One region of the Sanguibacter massiliensis genome, then DNA from elsewhere that is predicted to be linked to it. Evidence: riboswitches for the same ligand, from Rfam matches in the RefSeq annotation. Region 1 holds a riboswitch; the other holds the start of a gene.

Region 1 (7,773 bases):
CGAGCGTGGCACCACGGTGGCGGGTGCCGTAGAGAGCTGCGACCGCCGCGGTCCGCGAGCGTGCCTCGGCGCAGTGAACGAACACCTCGGTGCCCTCGGCGCGGATCTCGGCGATGACGTCGACGACGTCGGTGAGCGTGCGCTCGAGGTTGAGGTTGTGCCCCTCGCTGTCGATGAGCCGCACGCGGACGGACTCGAGCCCGTCGGGCACCTCGGCGGTGCCGACGCGGCTCAGGGAGACGACGGCGCCGACGCTTGCGGGCAGCGCGTCGAGGGCCCCCTGCGAGCCGAGCCACACGCCGTCGTCGAGCGGGTGGCGCACGGGCGCGGTGACCTTGAGCCCCGGGGTGAGCGTGCTCGGTGCCGACGGCCAGCCCTGTCCGTCGGGCTCGCCGTTGCGGACCGCGAGCGCGGCGAGGCGTACGAGCCCGTTAGCGTCGGTCCCGGGCCAGCCGTGCAGGCGGCGCAGCCACGTGGCTGGGATCTGGGTCTGTCCCCAGAGGGCGCCTGCGAGCGCGCCGGCAATCGCGGCGACGGTGTCGGTGTCGTTGCCTCCGCGGACCGCGCGGTACATCGCCTCGCGGTAGTCGTCGGCGCCCGCGACGGCTGCGAGCGCGGCCTGGAACGCGGCGACGACCCAGCCGTTGCGTGCGGCGAAGTCGCGCGGGTGGGCGCCGTCGGCGAGCGCGGCGTCGATGATCCGTGCCCAGCGGTCGCGGGGCTCGCCTGCGGGCACGTGGTCGAGGCCGCGGGCAACGTCGAGCTCGCCGGTGAGGATCGCGTGCTCGATCGCGAGGGACCACAGGACGCACGCGTGGGTGTTGTCCTCCTCCCAGTGGGTGAGGCGGGCGATCGCGCCTGCGGCGCGTGCGACGAGGTCGCGGTCAGTGCGGGGTCGTCCGGTGCGTGCGGCGGCGGCGATGCCTGCGAGCCCGACGGGGCCTGTGCGCATGAGCGCGCCGTTGCCGGCGCTGCGGCCCGTGCGCTCGTGGTGCTCGCGGGCGGCGCGCCGCGGGAGCATGCGGAGGTTGCTGACGTCGGAGAGGTCCTCGACCTCCAGATCGCCGATGTGGAGCAGGTGTGCGGTGCTGTCGAGGACCGCGCGGGTCTGGTTGCCGACGTCCTTGGCGGTCCGGGACCACTCGATCCACTCGCGGACGATCGCGAGGTGCGCGCCGGTGTCGTCGAGCGGGGGGAACGGGAGGGTGCCGGGGTCGATGTCGCTCGGGGCGCTCGGGTCGAGGTCGCCCGCGAGGACGCGGAGGATCGACAGAGCCATCGACGTGTCGTCGGTCCACTCCCCGACCGCGTGGCCGAAGGTTCCCACGCCCTGGACGGGAGTGAAGCTGTCGTCGTGCGCGGGGCCGAACTCGTACTGGGAGCCGAGGGCGTCGCCCGCGGCGGCGCCGAGGATCGCGCCGATCGCGCGATCGGTCTGGTGGGACGTGAGGTGCATGGTGCCTCCCGAAGTCTTTTGCTCGATTATCGTCTAACTACTGGGTCGAGCATGACACACCCTCGCCCTATTGCGCAACAATCGCCTAAAGTTGGTCCATGCCCAACGACACCCCCGCCTACCGCGACAGCCACGGCCGCACGCTCACCGACTACCCGCGGCCGTCCGTCGCCGTCGACACCGCCGTGCTCACCGTCGAGGACAACGCGCTGTGCGTGCTGCTCACCCCCGAGTCCCGCGCCCACCGCACGTCGGGCTGGGCGCTGCCTGGCACGTTCCTCCACCCCGGCGAGACGCTGCGCGAAGCAGCGTTGCGCGCGCTGCGCACGAAGGCCGGGGTCGAGGGCCTCGACCCGCGCCAGCTGCACGTGTTCGACGCCCCGGACCGTGACGACCGCGGCTGGGTGCTCTCGGTCGCGCATGTCGACGCTGTCCGTGCCGACCGCATCCCCCGCACGGCCACGACCCGCATCGTCCCCGTCGCCGAGGTCCCTCCGCTTCCCTACGACCACCGCGCAATCCTCAACGCGGCCGTCGACGACCTGCGCGCCGAGCACGCCGCACGCCCCGACCCGCGCGGACTGCTCGGCCCCGAGCCCTTCACCGTGCGGGACCTGCGCGTGCTCCACGAGGCTGTCACAGGCGAACGCGTCAACGCCGACACGTTCCGGCGCGCGATGCTCCCAGGGCTGCGCGCGACGGGCGAGCTGCGCCGCGGCGCCCGCGGCAAACCCGCGGAGCTCTTCGTCCGGGCGTGAGCGCACGTCCCGCTGGCGCATGGCGGCTCCACGAGACGTTCCGCGTGTTCGTCGACGACGAGGGCGTCCTACGGACCGACCACGTGCTGCGGCTGCGCCGGACCGTGGCGGTGCGACTCCACTACCGGATGGAACGGGTGGGGTGAGCGGCCGCAGTTCCATGAATGTCGGCGGCTCGGGGTAGCGTCCTCGACAGGTCACGAGCGACCAGCGACACGCCCTCCGCGTGCTGGTCCGGCAACCGCGCTCTCGCGCACGGTGCCCCAGGAGGAAGACCGGCCCGTCACGACCGTGACGGGAAGAGCGAACCACCGGAGCAACCCCATGAACATCGATCCCCGCACGACCCTCGACGATCACGGCTTTCTGCGGCTGCCGACCCCGGCCACCACGTCCCACGCCCGACACCACACACACGGTGTCCGCGCCCTCCAGCTGTGTCACGCATGCCTTGCCGGGGCCTGGGTGCCGAGCGAGGCCCGCGCCCGCCGCCTCACGTGCGACACCTGCCGCCACCTTGAAGACGTCGTCGCCACACGCACCGGCCACGCAGCGGCCCGCGCCGTCATGAGCGTGCCCCGCCTCGAACCGTCGCGGTCGCTTCTCGCCATCCGAATGCGCCGCATCCTCAACGCCGTCAGCCCCGACCTAGTGACGCGCGGTCCTGCTCGCCGCCGGATGACGACGTGGTCCGCCGTCGTCGACGTGCTCGACACGAGCACGGAGGCGCGCATCCTCCGGTGGCGCGAATGGCTGCACGCGGTCGCGCCCTCCGACGCCGAGGGCTGCGCGGCGGCGCTCACCGACGCGACGTGGCTCGTCGACGTCGCCGTCGACTACGAGCGCAAAGAGATCGCGGCCCGGAAGGCCCGGGATCGCGCACGTCGTCGTGAGGATCTTGCCGTGGCCATCGCCGAGCTGGCGCGCGCACTGCGGGCCGTGGTGCGGCCCGTGGGGCGTGGTCGTGGGGTCGGGGTCTCGTAGCGGGAGTGCCCGGGCAGGCGCTACCTCGGTCTCCGGACGTCCGACGCCATCTTCGACCCGAGCGCTGCGACCCGCGTGAGCACCTCGGTGATCTCGTTGAGCGTCGATGTGGGAGGCATGTCGAAGACGGCGCCGAGCTCGACCTCACCGCTCAGCCGTGCCTGGCCGTCGCCGAATCCGGTGCCGAGGAAGCGCGGTGAGCCGAGCTCGGCGAGGCGGGCGATCCCGTCCTTCTCCCATTGCACCCTCTTGCGCGGCACGGATCGTCACCAGGTGATCCATTCCTCGTGCGCGAGGTGCTCGTGCCACAGGTGAGCGAGGTGGTCCCAGTCGTAGGCACGCGACGTCGTGACGCCCCGCTGCACGAGGCGGAAGCGCAGCTCGGGGCCGCGGAGCCCTGAGGCGTCAGCGAGGCGCACAACGTCCTGCGTCGGCAGGCTCTCTGCCACCTCCCACCGCACGACATAGCCGGTCCCTTCGATCGGGGCGTCGACGGTGGTGGCCCACAGCCCGCCCGAGCCGATCTCGAGCGTCGTGCGCGTCGAGCCGTGCGGGAGGACGACATGGTCGTGGAGGTAGGTCGCGCGGGCGCGGAGCGCGAGGAACAGGTCCTCGTCGACGATGCCGTTCCAGATGCTCGCACCGTCGACCCGTGGGACGTGCGTCTCGAGGTGCCGACGCCAGGCTGCTGCGGTGGCCGCGACCCACGGCACGTCAGAACTCATGAAGGGCTCGATGAGCTCTTCCCACGACGTGTTTCGCCAGGCGCGGGCATGCTGGGTGTTGACGCGAACTCCCCGCGGCGAGACCGCGAGAAACGCGCACGCGTCACGATCAGCGTCGTCGACGTAGGCGAGGTATCGCTCGAGCTGCTCGGGGCCGAGGCCCGAGAGCACCTTGATCTCGAGGACGGCCACGACCCGGCCGCCCGCTTCGACGACAACGTCCGGACGGTCGGCCCTGCGGTCACCGCGCGCCTTCGACACCTCACGGCGGACGACGAGCGGAGCACCGTCGGCGATGCCGAGGGTGCGTCGCGTGGTCGACTCGTCCGCCGTCATGAGGGTCGCGAGGAGGTCGCTCCACGCGTTCTCGTTCGACAGAGGAAGGAGGAAGCGCAGATCAAGTTTGGTGGTCACAAGTCTCCCTCCGCGCGAATGGAATCGATATTGAGCAGACGCGTACGACCTGTCGCACGCGCTTCGGTAATGGCGACGTTCTCGACGAGCAGTCGCGCAGACTTGCGCCCGAGGTCGACCACGGATCCGATGCCGTCGTGGGCCTCAGTGACGATCGACTGCGTGATCGTCCCACCCCTCCCCAGGTGGGTGAGAAGTTCCTTGTGGATCCGGCGACTCGTCTTCTTCGAGCGCGCCCCGTCTGCAAAAGCACTGCGGTAGTTGCGGGCTCGCTTCTCCAGATCGATCGACTCTCCGATGTAGGCGACGGTCACGCAATCGGGGTCGCACTCAAGGTCGAAGCGATACAAACCCGGTCTCTTCGGTAGCGGCGGGAACACAAGCCGGCCCTCGGCTGTGAGCGTCACCCTGCCCGCTCGACGCCACATGAAGGAGATGGCCATGGTCGTGTGCTGCACTACCTCGAGGCCAGCAAGTTCCGCATCGTCCAGAGCGCGGCGGGGTGTGCGCGTCGGTCTCGGTGCCACGCTCGCAACCGCAGCCTCCGTATCGAGGCGGTGGGTCGAGAATCCCCGCTTCACAAGCCACCGCCGAGCAGTGCTCGACGTGAACTCGCTGACAGGCAATCCTGTGGCGATCGAGACGACTTGCTTGACCGGCCACTGCACATCGTCAATGTCGACGAAGTGCAGTGTGATAGCGCTCGGCGCGTGGCCACGGAGTAGCACACGCACCTCGTCTGCAGTGGCCTCACCCAACTGCTCGCTCATGTCACCGTTCATAGCATGAGGGTAGGGACTTGCCCCGAAATTCCGGGGTCCGCCGCGACCCGTCGACAGACCTACTCGAACGACTCATCGATGTCACCGACCCCGCGAGCAACCTCGTGGCACCCGGCGTGCGGCGCGATGCGACGCACGTCGTCGGAGCGGCGCGCCTCGCACTGATCGACGACTCGGTCGACGGCGCGCTGCGCGCATGGTTCGGCCTCTCTGTGAAGCTCGACAGCCTCGAAGGCCCCACGATCACCGGTGCCCTGCCCACTCCGGCCGGAACCGTGGGGCGACGCCGGGTCGGCGTAGCGGGCTGCCTACCGGACCGCATCGCACCGCTCACCACCCGTGGACGACGACCTTGCCCACCGTGCGGCCGGATTCGACGAGCATGTGGGCCTCGCGCAGGGTTGCGGCGGAGATCGGAGTGAGGGTCGTCGTCGCCGTCGTGCGCAGGCGCCCCGCGTCGACGAGGTCGGCAATCGTGGTGAGCAGCCGGTGCTGCTCGACCATGTCCGGGGTCTGCTGGAGCGGGCGCGTGAACATCAGCTCCCAGTGCCACGCGATGCTGCGGCCCTTGAGCGGGGACACGTCGCGCGGGCCGTCGTCGATCGCGACGACGTGCCCGAAGGGCGCGACGATCTGCGCGTACGTCTCGACCTGGCCCTCGGAGTGCGCGGTGAAGAGCCACTCGACGCCGCGCGGGGCGATGTCGAGCACCTGGGCGACGAGGTCGCCGCGTTGGTCGATGACGTGCTCCGCGCCGAGGTCGCGCACCCAGTCGGAACGCTCGTCGTCGGACGCCGTCGCAATGACAGTGACGTGCGGCAGCAGCGCCTCGACGAGCTGGAGCATGGCGGAGCCGACGCCGCCCGTCGCGCCGACGACGAGCAGCGTGCCGGTCGAGTCGGCGGTGAGACCGAGGCGGTCGAAGAGGCTCTCCCACGCGGTGATCGCGGTGAGCGGCAGCGCAGCGGCCTCGGCGAACATCAGCGTGCGGGGCTTGCGGCCGACGATGCGCTCGTCGACGGGGTGCAGGCGCTGGTTGGTACCCGGTCGGTCGATGCTGCCGGCGTAGAAGACCTCGTCGCCCTGCGCGAAGAGCGTCACCGCCGGGCCGACGGCGCGCACGACGCCTGCCGCGTCGAAGCCGAGCACGCGGAAGCCGTTCGCGGGCGCCCCGGCGCGGACCTTGACGTCGACGGGATTGACCGAGACCGCCTCGACCTCGACGAGAAGGTCGTGCGGGCCGAGCTCGGGCACGTCGACCTCGCGAGCGACGAGTGCTGCGGGGTCGGAGGCGGGGAGGTTGGACTCGTAGCCGATGGCGGTCGTCGTGCGTGTTGTGGTGGCCGTGGCCGTACGTGAAGTCGTCATGCTTGTCATGGTTCCGCCCAGCCTATTGTTACCGTCAAGGACACCTGGTTACCGATGGGTACCATCGCGTGATGAGTACCGATGTTGACGCTTGCACAAGGAATGACGTCTACGCGGCCATGTGCCCGTGCCGCGACATGCTCGACCTGCTGGCCAACAAATGGAGCGCCCTCGCGATCGGCGCGCTCGAGGACGGGCCGAGACGCAACGGCGAGCTCAAGAGGCGGCTCGAGGGCATCAGCCCCAAGGTCCTCTCGCAGACGCTCAAACGGCTCGAGGACCACGGACTCGTCACGCGGACCGTGTATCCGGAGGTGCCGGCACGCGTCGAGTACGCGCTCACCGAGCTCGGGTGCGGTGCGGCGGGGCCGCTCGGGATGCTGCGGGAGTGGGTGGAGGCGAATGCTGGAGCATGAGCTACTTGGCGTAGGCGTCCCTTGGTTGACGCGGACGGCGCCGTGGCGTCGCAACAACGCTGCAGGTCGGCGGTGGGAACCGGCGTGAGCCCCCGACGCTGACTGCGCACCCCCGGCCACGCTGAAACCTTCACCTCGCTCAAGATCAGATGCAGATCGCGCCGGATTGCTCTGTCGCGCAGCTGGCACAACAACGCACAAGGCCCGGCCGCTGGCCCAACTATCGAACGATGAACGACGCCCGGGACTGCTGCACGGATAGGTGACAGTCAGGTTCAGGCTGCGACTGCGACCTGAGTGGTCATGATGGTCTCGAACTTGATCGGGGCCAACCGCCCGAGACGGACCTACCACCGCCGACGCCGGCAGCGCGCCCTCGGAAAGTCGACACCGGTCGAGTTTGAGACCATCTACTGGCCGACGAGAGCGGCCTGAACCACCACACCCGAAGTGTCAACCGAACCTTCAGCAGTCCAGGCTCTCGCGAGCCACGCCGAGCTGCGCCCCGACCGCTGTGCTCGCGGCCGTCACCGACCCGTAGTCCTGGAGATGGTCCCGGACCAGGCGCACCGCGCGGGCCTCGAACTCTGCGTCGTACTTCTTGGGCATGTCGTCATCCTTCATCACAAGGAAACGGCATCAAACCCGTGACGGTTCAGCGTGCCCTCGTCGGGCGGCGGGTAAGAAGTACAGCTCCCAGGTGGCGAACGCCATCAAGGAGCGACGGCTGCCGTCCGACGCCGCGCAGCGGCGTGGGCGCGCCGACGGTACTCCTCGGCGTCGATCGCACCGCGGGCCTCGTCCGTCAGGTTCTCCACATCCTCGCGGTTCGGGATCCACCCCTCATGCCACGCGCTGGCGAGCGACTGC
Region 2 (7,773 bases), 2.2 Mb from region 1:
GACACCTCCCGGACGCCGCGTGCGACGTCGGCGTTGCGGTCGAGCGCGCCGTTGAGCGCGTGCGCGAGCCGGTCGAGCTCGGTCCGCCCCTCGCCCACGGGCAGGCGCACGTCGGCGTCGCCCTCGGCGAGCACCTCGGTCGCCCGCGTGAGGGGCACGACGACGCTGCGCGCGACGACGAGCGAGCCCGCGCCGACGAGCACGACGATGAGCCCGGCGACGGCGAGGAGCCCGCGGGCGTCGGCGAGCGCGTCCGCGCGGACGTCGTCGATGTACACGCCCGATCCGATGACCCAGCCCCACGGCTCGTAGCCCGCGACGTAGGAGATCTTCGGCTGCGGGTCCTCGGACCCGGGCTTGGGCCACTGGTAGTCGACGAAGCCGGCGCCGTGGGCGCGGACGACGTCGACGAACTCGACGAAGATGCGGGTGCCGTCGGGGTCGGTGTTCTGCGAGAGGTCGGTGCCGTCGAGCTTGGGGTTCGTCGGATGCATGATCATCGTCGGGCCCATGTCGTTGATCCACAGGTACTCGTCGCCGAGGTAGGTCATGCGGGCGACGGCTGCGGCCGCGGCGGTCTGCGCCTCGGCGAGCGTCATGACCCCGGAGGTCGCGAGCTCGCCGAAGTGTTCGACGGCGCCGAGGGCGGTCTCGACGACGGCCTGCGTCGTCGCGCGGCGCTCGGTGACGATGCGCGACTCGGTCCGGACGATCGAGGCGGCAGCCGTGGCCGCGAGGCCGAGCGTCATGAGGACGACGAGGAGGACGAGCTTGCGGACGATCGTGAGCCTGGTCAGGACCATGGGCGGTGCCTCTCCGGGACGGACATGATGCGCGTCTCATCGGCTGCCGTACGTCCGTGGTGAGGTTTTTCCCGGTGCGGACCTGGGTGAGGTCTCGGCCCCGTGCCGCACCTGTGCCTCCAAGCGGCCCCACCTCCCGTGAGAATGCGTCCGCGCAGGTGGCTGCGGGGAGCAGCCACCTGCGCGGAGGCGTCGACGGGGTGCGGGACGGGCTAGTGGCCCGAGCGCGTGAGCGCGCCGACCGAGCTCGTGATGCCGAGCGTCTCGCGGAGGGTCGCGCCCGGGTAGGCGTCGCGGAAGAGGCCGCGCGCGCGGAGCACAGGGACGACGCCGTCGACGAGCCCGGTGACGTCGGCGACGAGCGACGACGGCGTGACGACGAAACCATCGACGGCGCCCGCGGCGTGCCACTCCTCGATGAGGTGGGCGAGGTCGAGGGGCGTGCCGACCTGGATGATCGAGCCGGAGTGCGCGGCGACGACCTCGGTGCCCTCGAACGCGTCGAGGAGGTCGAGACGGGCCTCCGCGCTCGCCCGGTCGGGGCCGGTGACGGCGAAGAGGTCGACGAGCACGAGCACGTCGTCGGCGGCACGGCCGGCCTCGACCGCGGCGGTCCGGACGGTGCGGCGCTGCTCGAGCGCGTCCTCGAGGGTGTGGGCGCCGATGCGGACGACGTCCGCGAGACGGCCCGCGCGCTCGAGGTGCGCGCGGTTGCGGACGGAGACGACGGTCGGCGCGATCGACGACACCTGGCGGGTGACAGCCTGGACGAGGCGGTCGGGCGTCGAGCCGTCGACCTGCCAACCTGCGCGCCCACCCGAGTTCCGGGAGATCGTCTGGAGGGCCGTCGCGACGTGGCCGGGCTCGTTGGACTCGGGCGAGATCGTCGCGACGAGGCCGAGGCGGTCGGTGATGCGGCCGAGGCGGGAGGTGATGACGGCAGCGTCGAGGCGGCCGCGGAGCAGGCCGATGGTCTCGGGCTGGAGCCGGAAGTCGTCGCTGATGGCGACGAGGTCGAGGGTTCCGCGCTCGGCGGTGCGCACGAGATCGTTGAGGCGCTCGGCGTTGAGCGCGCCCACGGGCGCGGGGACGGGCAGGGGGCTCGAGAAGCGGCGGGCGCCGGCGGCGGTGAGGTCGAGGCCGAGGTGGATCCGGGCGCGCTCGTTGAGTGCGGGGTTCGTGGCGTTGGTGCGGTTCTGCGAGGTCATGGCTGTGCCTTCCGGGCAGGGACGACCCGCCCGGCGGCGCGTCGTGGCGCTCGGCGGGAGGGGCTCGTGCAAGGAGTGTCGTGGTCCCGCGCGACGGCGGGTGTGGTCCGGGCGGCGCGTGGCGCCGGCGTGGACGGGGGCGCGCGAGCTGGTCGCGGGCCGGGTGCTCAGACGGTGGTCGCGCTGGTCAGCGCTGACAGCACCGGTCGGCACAGGTCGACATACACATGCACATTCGGGCCTGACGGGTCGCCGCGAGGGTTCGCTGCCATCCTGCCTGGTGCATCGTGCTCTCCTGTCCGCGCCGCACGTGGCGGCTGCGCTCGTTGCCCCGTCCACGGCGGACGGAGCCTGGTCCTCACCCGGAGCACCCCCGCGCGGGGGTTGCTGGTCAGCCAGCCGGGGCTTGGCGCTGACGCTCATGACCTGAGGTTGATCGTTCCCTTTCGGAGAAGCGCCACGAGGCGCTCACCGCAAGTGTTTCGAAACTAGGACCTTGGTCATGAGCGTGTCAACGGTTCGGGCCGATTCATCCCACCCTTCGGGACGTGCGCACGGTGGGAGGATGTGCTGGTGCCCACCGACCTTCTCGACGTGCTCCTCGCGGGCGGCCGCCGTGACGCCCGTGCGACGCACGTCGAGCACGTGCCCGCCCGCGCCGGCACGCACGCCGACTGGCCCGTCTGGGCGGACCGCGACCTCGTCGCGGGCTACCGCGCGCTCGGCGTCGAGCGCCCCTGGCGCCACCAGGTCGAGGCCGCAGACGCAGCGTGGGCGGGGCGGCACACGGTCATCGGCACGTCGACGGGCTCGGGCAAGTCCCTCGCCTTCTGGCTGCCCGCGCTCACTTCGGTGCGCGTTGACCACGCCCGCGGCACGTTCGACCCGGGCCGCATCGAGTCGGTCCGCGCCCGCGGCTCGGTCCTCTACCTGTGCCCGACGAAGGCGCTCGCCGCCGACCAACTCGTCGGCCTCGAGCAGTTGCTCGCTGCCGCGGGCACGCCCGACCTCAAGGTCGCGACGTGCGACGGCGACACCCCGTACGAGGAGCGCCGCTGGGTCCGTGACCATGCGGACGTCGTCCTCACGAACCCCGACTTCCTGCACTTCGCGCTCCTGCCGCAGCACGCGCGCTGGGCGCGGCTGCTGCGCTCGCTGCGATACGTCGTCGTCGACGAGGGTCACGCGTTCCGCGGTGTGCTCGGGGCGCACGTCGCGCTCGTGCTGCGCCGCCTGCGGCGGCTGTGCGCGCACTACTCGGGGCGGCCCGAGGGCCCGACGTTCGTCGTCGCGTCGGCGACGAGCGCGGAGCCCGCGCGGACGACGGCGCGCCTCGTGGGTGTCGACCAGGAGGATGTCGTCGCGGTGACCGCGGACACGGCGCCGACCGGTCGTCGAACGTTCGTCCTGTGGGAGCCGGCGGAGCTGCCCGGCACGGACGCGGGCGTCGACGACGGCTTCGTGACGTTCACGCCCGGGGAGGCGCCCGACGAGTGGTGGGTCGACGCGCCCGAGGAGACTGAGCCGCGGCCTCGCCGCTCGGCGACCGCGGAGGCCGCCGACCTCCTCGCGGACCTCACGTCGGCGGGCGCGCGGACGCTCGCGTTCTGCCGGTCGCGGCGCGGCGCGGAGTCGGTCGCGATGTCCGCGCAGCGTGCGCTCACGGCAGTCTCCCCGCGACTTGGTGGCGCGGTCGCGGCGTACCGGGGCGGCTACCTGCCCGAGGAGCGCCGCGAGCTCGAGGACGCGATCCGCTCGGGCCGGCTGCGGGCGCTCGCGACGACGAACGCCCTTGAGCTCGGCGTCGACATCTCGGGGCTCGACGCGGTGCTCGTCGTCGGTTGGCCGGGCACGCGCATGTCCATCTGGCAGCAGGCGGGGCGCGCCGGGCGGGCGGGGGCCGACGGTCTCGTCGCGTTCGTCGCGCGCGAGGACCCTCTCGACACGTACCTCGTCCATCATCCCGAGGCGATCTTCGACGCCCCGCTCGAGGCGACGGTCTTCGACCCTGGCAACCCGCACGTGCTCGCACCGCACCTGTGCGCGGCCGCGGCCGAGCTGCCGCTGCGCGAGGACGAGCTCGACGCGTTCGGGCCGCACGCCCGCGAGGTGCTCGACGTGCTCGAGCGGCGGGGCGCCCTGCGTCGCCGCCCGACGGGCTGGTTCTGGACGCACCCGACGTCGGCCGCGGGTCTCACCGACCTGCGCGGCTCGGGCGGTGAACCGGTGCGCGTCGTCGAGGACGGCACGGGCCGCATGCTCGGCACGGTCGACGCGGCGGGCGCCGACGGGTCGGTCCACACGGGCGCGGTGTACGTCCACCAGGGCACGTCGTACGTTGTGCGGGAGCTCGACCTCGAGGACAAGGTCGCTCTCGTCGGGCGCAAGGACGTCGACTACGGCACGTGGTCGCACGACATCACGACGATCGCCGTGCACGACGGCGCGCGCGAGCGCATGTGGACCGCGGGCGGCCGCTCGGTGCGCTGGGGCCTCGGCGACGTCGACGTGACGACGCAGGTCGTCTCCTACACGAAGCGTCGCCTGCCGGGCCTCGAGATCGTCTCGAACCACGACCTCGACCTGCCGCCGCGCACGCTGCCGACGACCGCCGTGTGGTGGACGGCGCCGGCCGACGTCCTCGAGGCGGCGGGGGTCACGGCCGAGCTCGCGCCGGGTGCGCTCCACGCGGCCGAGCACGCGTCGATCGGCCTGCTGCCGCTGCTCGCGACGTGCGACCGCTGGGACCTCGGCGGTGTCTCGACGGCCATGCACGTCGACACGGGTGAGGCGACGGTCTTCGTGTACGACGCCTACCCGGGCGGCGCGGGCTTCGCGGAGCGTGGCTTCGAGCTCGGTGCGACGTGGCTGCGCGCGACGCGCGAGTCGATCGCGGACTGCCCGTGCCAGGCAGGCTGCCCGGCGTGCGTGCAGTCGCCCAAGTGCGGCTCGCAGAACAACCCGCTCGAGAAGGATGCGGCGGTGCGCCTGCTCGACGCGGTGCTCGCGTGCGCGCCAGGTGGGCATGTCATGCGGTGAGGATCGTGCTGCGACGGAGGTAGCCGGGGCTACGTGGGTCCCAGATCGCCACCGTGAGGCCGACAGTCGCGACCAGCCCGACGACGCAAAGCTGGAAGGTGGTGGCATTGCCAAAGACGAGCCCGTAGAAGGAAAAAGGCGAGTCATCAATCGGGGACAACACGGCCCCACCGAGGAGGACGACGACCGGAATCCAACCGTAGGCGACTCCGGCGAGCGCCGCTGCGGCGAGCGCGACGCCCCCGAAGAGCATGAAGTTTCTCACCGAGGGAACGAACACGCTCGTCGCCGAGAGGTAATCACCGAGCCATAGCGCGCCAAGCGCGATCACCACGACACAGAGGAACGACATCGCCCGCGCGACATGCACTCGCGCACATCTCACGATCACCGGCGAGGTAGCTGTCCCGTGGCTGGCACCGCAGGCGACGGCAAAGATGACCGGGACTAGGACCATTACCGGGATCTTGGGCTCGAACGTGATGGGTCCGAGCTCATCAATCGTTCCAGAGTGGTATACGGCGGTCACGACGAGACCGAGCACGAGCAGCGGGATGACGTCATAGAGTCCTCCCACACGCACAATGACTCGGGCAGCTCTCAGTGCTACTGGAACGCGTAAGTACATGTTCGAAACTCGTCAAGCAGTGCGGCCGCGGCCGTAGGAGAAAGTGGATCGCCGACGAAACCGTTCGCTTCGCCTTGTCCAGGCTCGACGAGGTCGACCCAGGTCGCGGTGAGAGCAAGAAGGTCGGACCAGTACCTCTCCGAGGGAGGAAGTTCGCCTCGCACCTGAGGGCAGTGCACGGGTTCTACGAGCCCCTGAACGACTTCCCACGTCGTCGGACGCAAGCCTGACAAGTGGTCCGACGAGATGAACACGGTTCCGACCCCGGGATCCACGGCTGCGGGGAGAATTGTACGACTCGCCTCGGCCACGCGCGCCGGGACGAGCGCGCCGTATCCGGAGTCCTGCGCCGCACCGAATGCTGTCCAGAGCACGTCCTGGAAGGCCTTCGAGACCCGCGCGTGCTGCCGGTAATAACAGGTCGGAACTCCGATGACTGATGCACAGTAATCAGGCTGAGCCGCGACCGGCTCGAGACGCTCTACCGGCGCGAATGACGTCCCGACCGTCACCGCAGCGACAACGAGCCCGGCGATAGCCGCGTCACCACCCCTCGGCCGAGATGAGCCAACTGCACCCGCGGGCCGGATCGCATGGAGAGCGATAGTCACTGCAAGCAGAAAGAGCACCTGGATGGTCAGGAACGTCGCACTATAGGCATACCCAACCCTGGGTACGGTGGCGACTCCGCTGTCGAGCAGCGACATCGAGCCACCGGGGGTTCCGAACGCGTATACGCACGCGAACGAAGCGAGCGCCGCTGAGATGCCTCCGAGTACAGGCCGAAGGAAGCGTCCCATCAGGGAACCTAATGCGGCGAAGAACGCAATCATCGAAAGCTGCGCCAGGATCGCCACGATCGTGGACGGATCCCACACCCACCCGGCACCCAAGCGGAAGGACGGGTAGAACGAGATCCCCAGAGCACCGGCGAGGACAAGAAGGTGCACGGCACCGATGCCTATGGCGTAGGACAGACCAACAGCGAAGCCAGGGGTGCGCCAGAACCGTTGTCCGGCCAAGTACTCGCTGCCAACACTGAGACGAGCCGTGTCGATGGCGGCGAAACCTGCGACAAGCGGGCCGACCGCGACGAACGACACGCTAATCCAGTCAATCGTCCACACGACGTCGCCACGCCACATCGCGCCTCGTTGAAACGCCGAAGCAACCTCGACACCGAGGACGACCACCGCCGCCCAAAAGAGCAGACCGCGACGCAGGACAAACTGCACCGGCCGAAACGCTCGAGACCTATGCGACACGCCACGCCACCTCCTCGTGCACGGCGGATAGAAAGCCCTTCTCGACCGCCTCCGTAGAGATCTCGACTAGCCCGACACCCTCGACGAGACCAACGGTGGGCCCGTCATATCGCAACTCACCCTCTGCCAGAACGTGGACCCACGACGCAACCGCCGCGACGTCCTCGCACAGGTGGGTCGACATAACGACTACGGTGTCGCGGGACAGGTCGGTAATCAACGCGCGCAGCTCTGCTCTCTGCATCGGGTCCAGCCCGACAGTCGGCTCATCCAGGACGAGGAGGTCGACTCCCCCCAAGATCGCCTGGGCGACACCGAGCCGACGCACCATTCCGCCCGAGAGCGCACCAATCCGTGTCGCGGCCTTGTCGTGCAGGCCGACCCGCTCGAGCGCCTCATCTACATCCTGGCCAGTGAGTCTCCTGCGCCGTGAGGAACGACACCAAGCGACAAAGCTCAGATAGTCGCGCGTCGGGACATTCTTCGGCCCGACGAAATCCTGGGGGAGGTATCCGATCGCCCCATGTGGCGCGACGCGGGCCCCAGACAGACGCACGGTCCCGCTCGTCGGAGCCTCTGTGCCGACGAGAACACGGATGAGAGTCGACTTTCCGGCACCATTCGCCCCAAGGAGGGCCGTGACCCCGACGCCCAATTCTGCGGAGACCGGCCCCAGAGTGAAATCTCGGTACCGTCTCGTCACATCCGTAAGAGTTACTGCAGGCACTTCAGCTCCAGTCCAATAACGCCTCGCCGGCAAGGACGACACCAAGCACAATGATTGATCACGACTCGAAACTATCCGCATCGGAGGGGACGGCTCCAGTGCA

The links. Region 1 has a riboswitch for S-adenosylmethionine ahead of C1729_RS01120 (hypothetical protein). Riboswitches for the same ligand answer to the same signal wherever they lie in the genome.
Region 2: it holds a riboswitch for S-adenosylmethionine, as region 1 does, so the genes downstream of both, C1729_RS11250 (LLM class oxidoreductase) here and C1729_RS01120 (hypothetical protein) in region 1, are expected to answer to the same signal.

What each region holds. Positions count from the first base shown of each region.
Region 1 covers NZ_LT964979.1:236,769-244,541, reverse strand. The annotation lists gene C1729_RS01130 (ADP-ribosylglycohydrolase family protein) at 1-1,456, opposite strand, end outside; gene C1729_RS01125 (NUDIX hydrolase) at 1,555-2,214, shown strand; gene C1729_RS14440 (hypothetical protein) at 2,211-2,360, shown strand; SAM riboswitch class IV at 2,410-2,524, shown strand; gene C1729_RS01120 (hypothetical protein) at 2,539-3,198, shown strand; gene C1729_RS01115 (hypothetical protein) at 3,219-3,458, opposite strand; gene C1729_RS01110 (PDDEXK-like family protein) at 3,465-4,337, opposite strand; gene C1729_RS01105 (GIY-YIG nuclease family protein) at 4,334-5,107, opposite strand; gene C1729_RS01100 (zinc-binding alcohol dehydrogenase family protein) at 5,450-6,487, opposite strand; gene C1729_RS01095 (winged helix-turn-helix transcriptional regulator) at 6,559-6,903, shown strand; gene C1729_RS14435 (hypothetical protein) at 7,369-7,512, opposite strand; gene C1729_RS01090 (antitoxin VbhA family protein) at 7,617-7,773, opposite strand, start outside.
Region 2 covers NZ_LT964979.1:2,417,231-2,425,003, reverse strand. The annotation lists gene C1729_RS11255 (methyl-accepting chemotaxis protein) at 1-803, opposite strand, end outside; gene C1729_RS11250 (LLM class oxidoreductase) at 1,016-2,011, opposite strand; SAM riboswitch class IV at 2,328-2,438, opposite strand; gene C1729_RS11245 (DEAD/DEAH box helicase) at 2,582-5,050, shown strand; gene C1729_RS11240 (hypothetical protein) at 5,040-5,627, opposite strand; gene C1729_RS11235 (hypothetical protein) at 5,657-6,913, opposite strand; gene C1729_RS11230 (ATP-binding cassette domain-containing protein) at 6,933-7,646, opposite strand.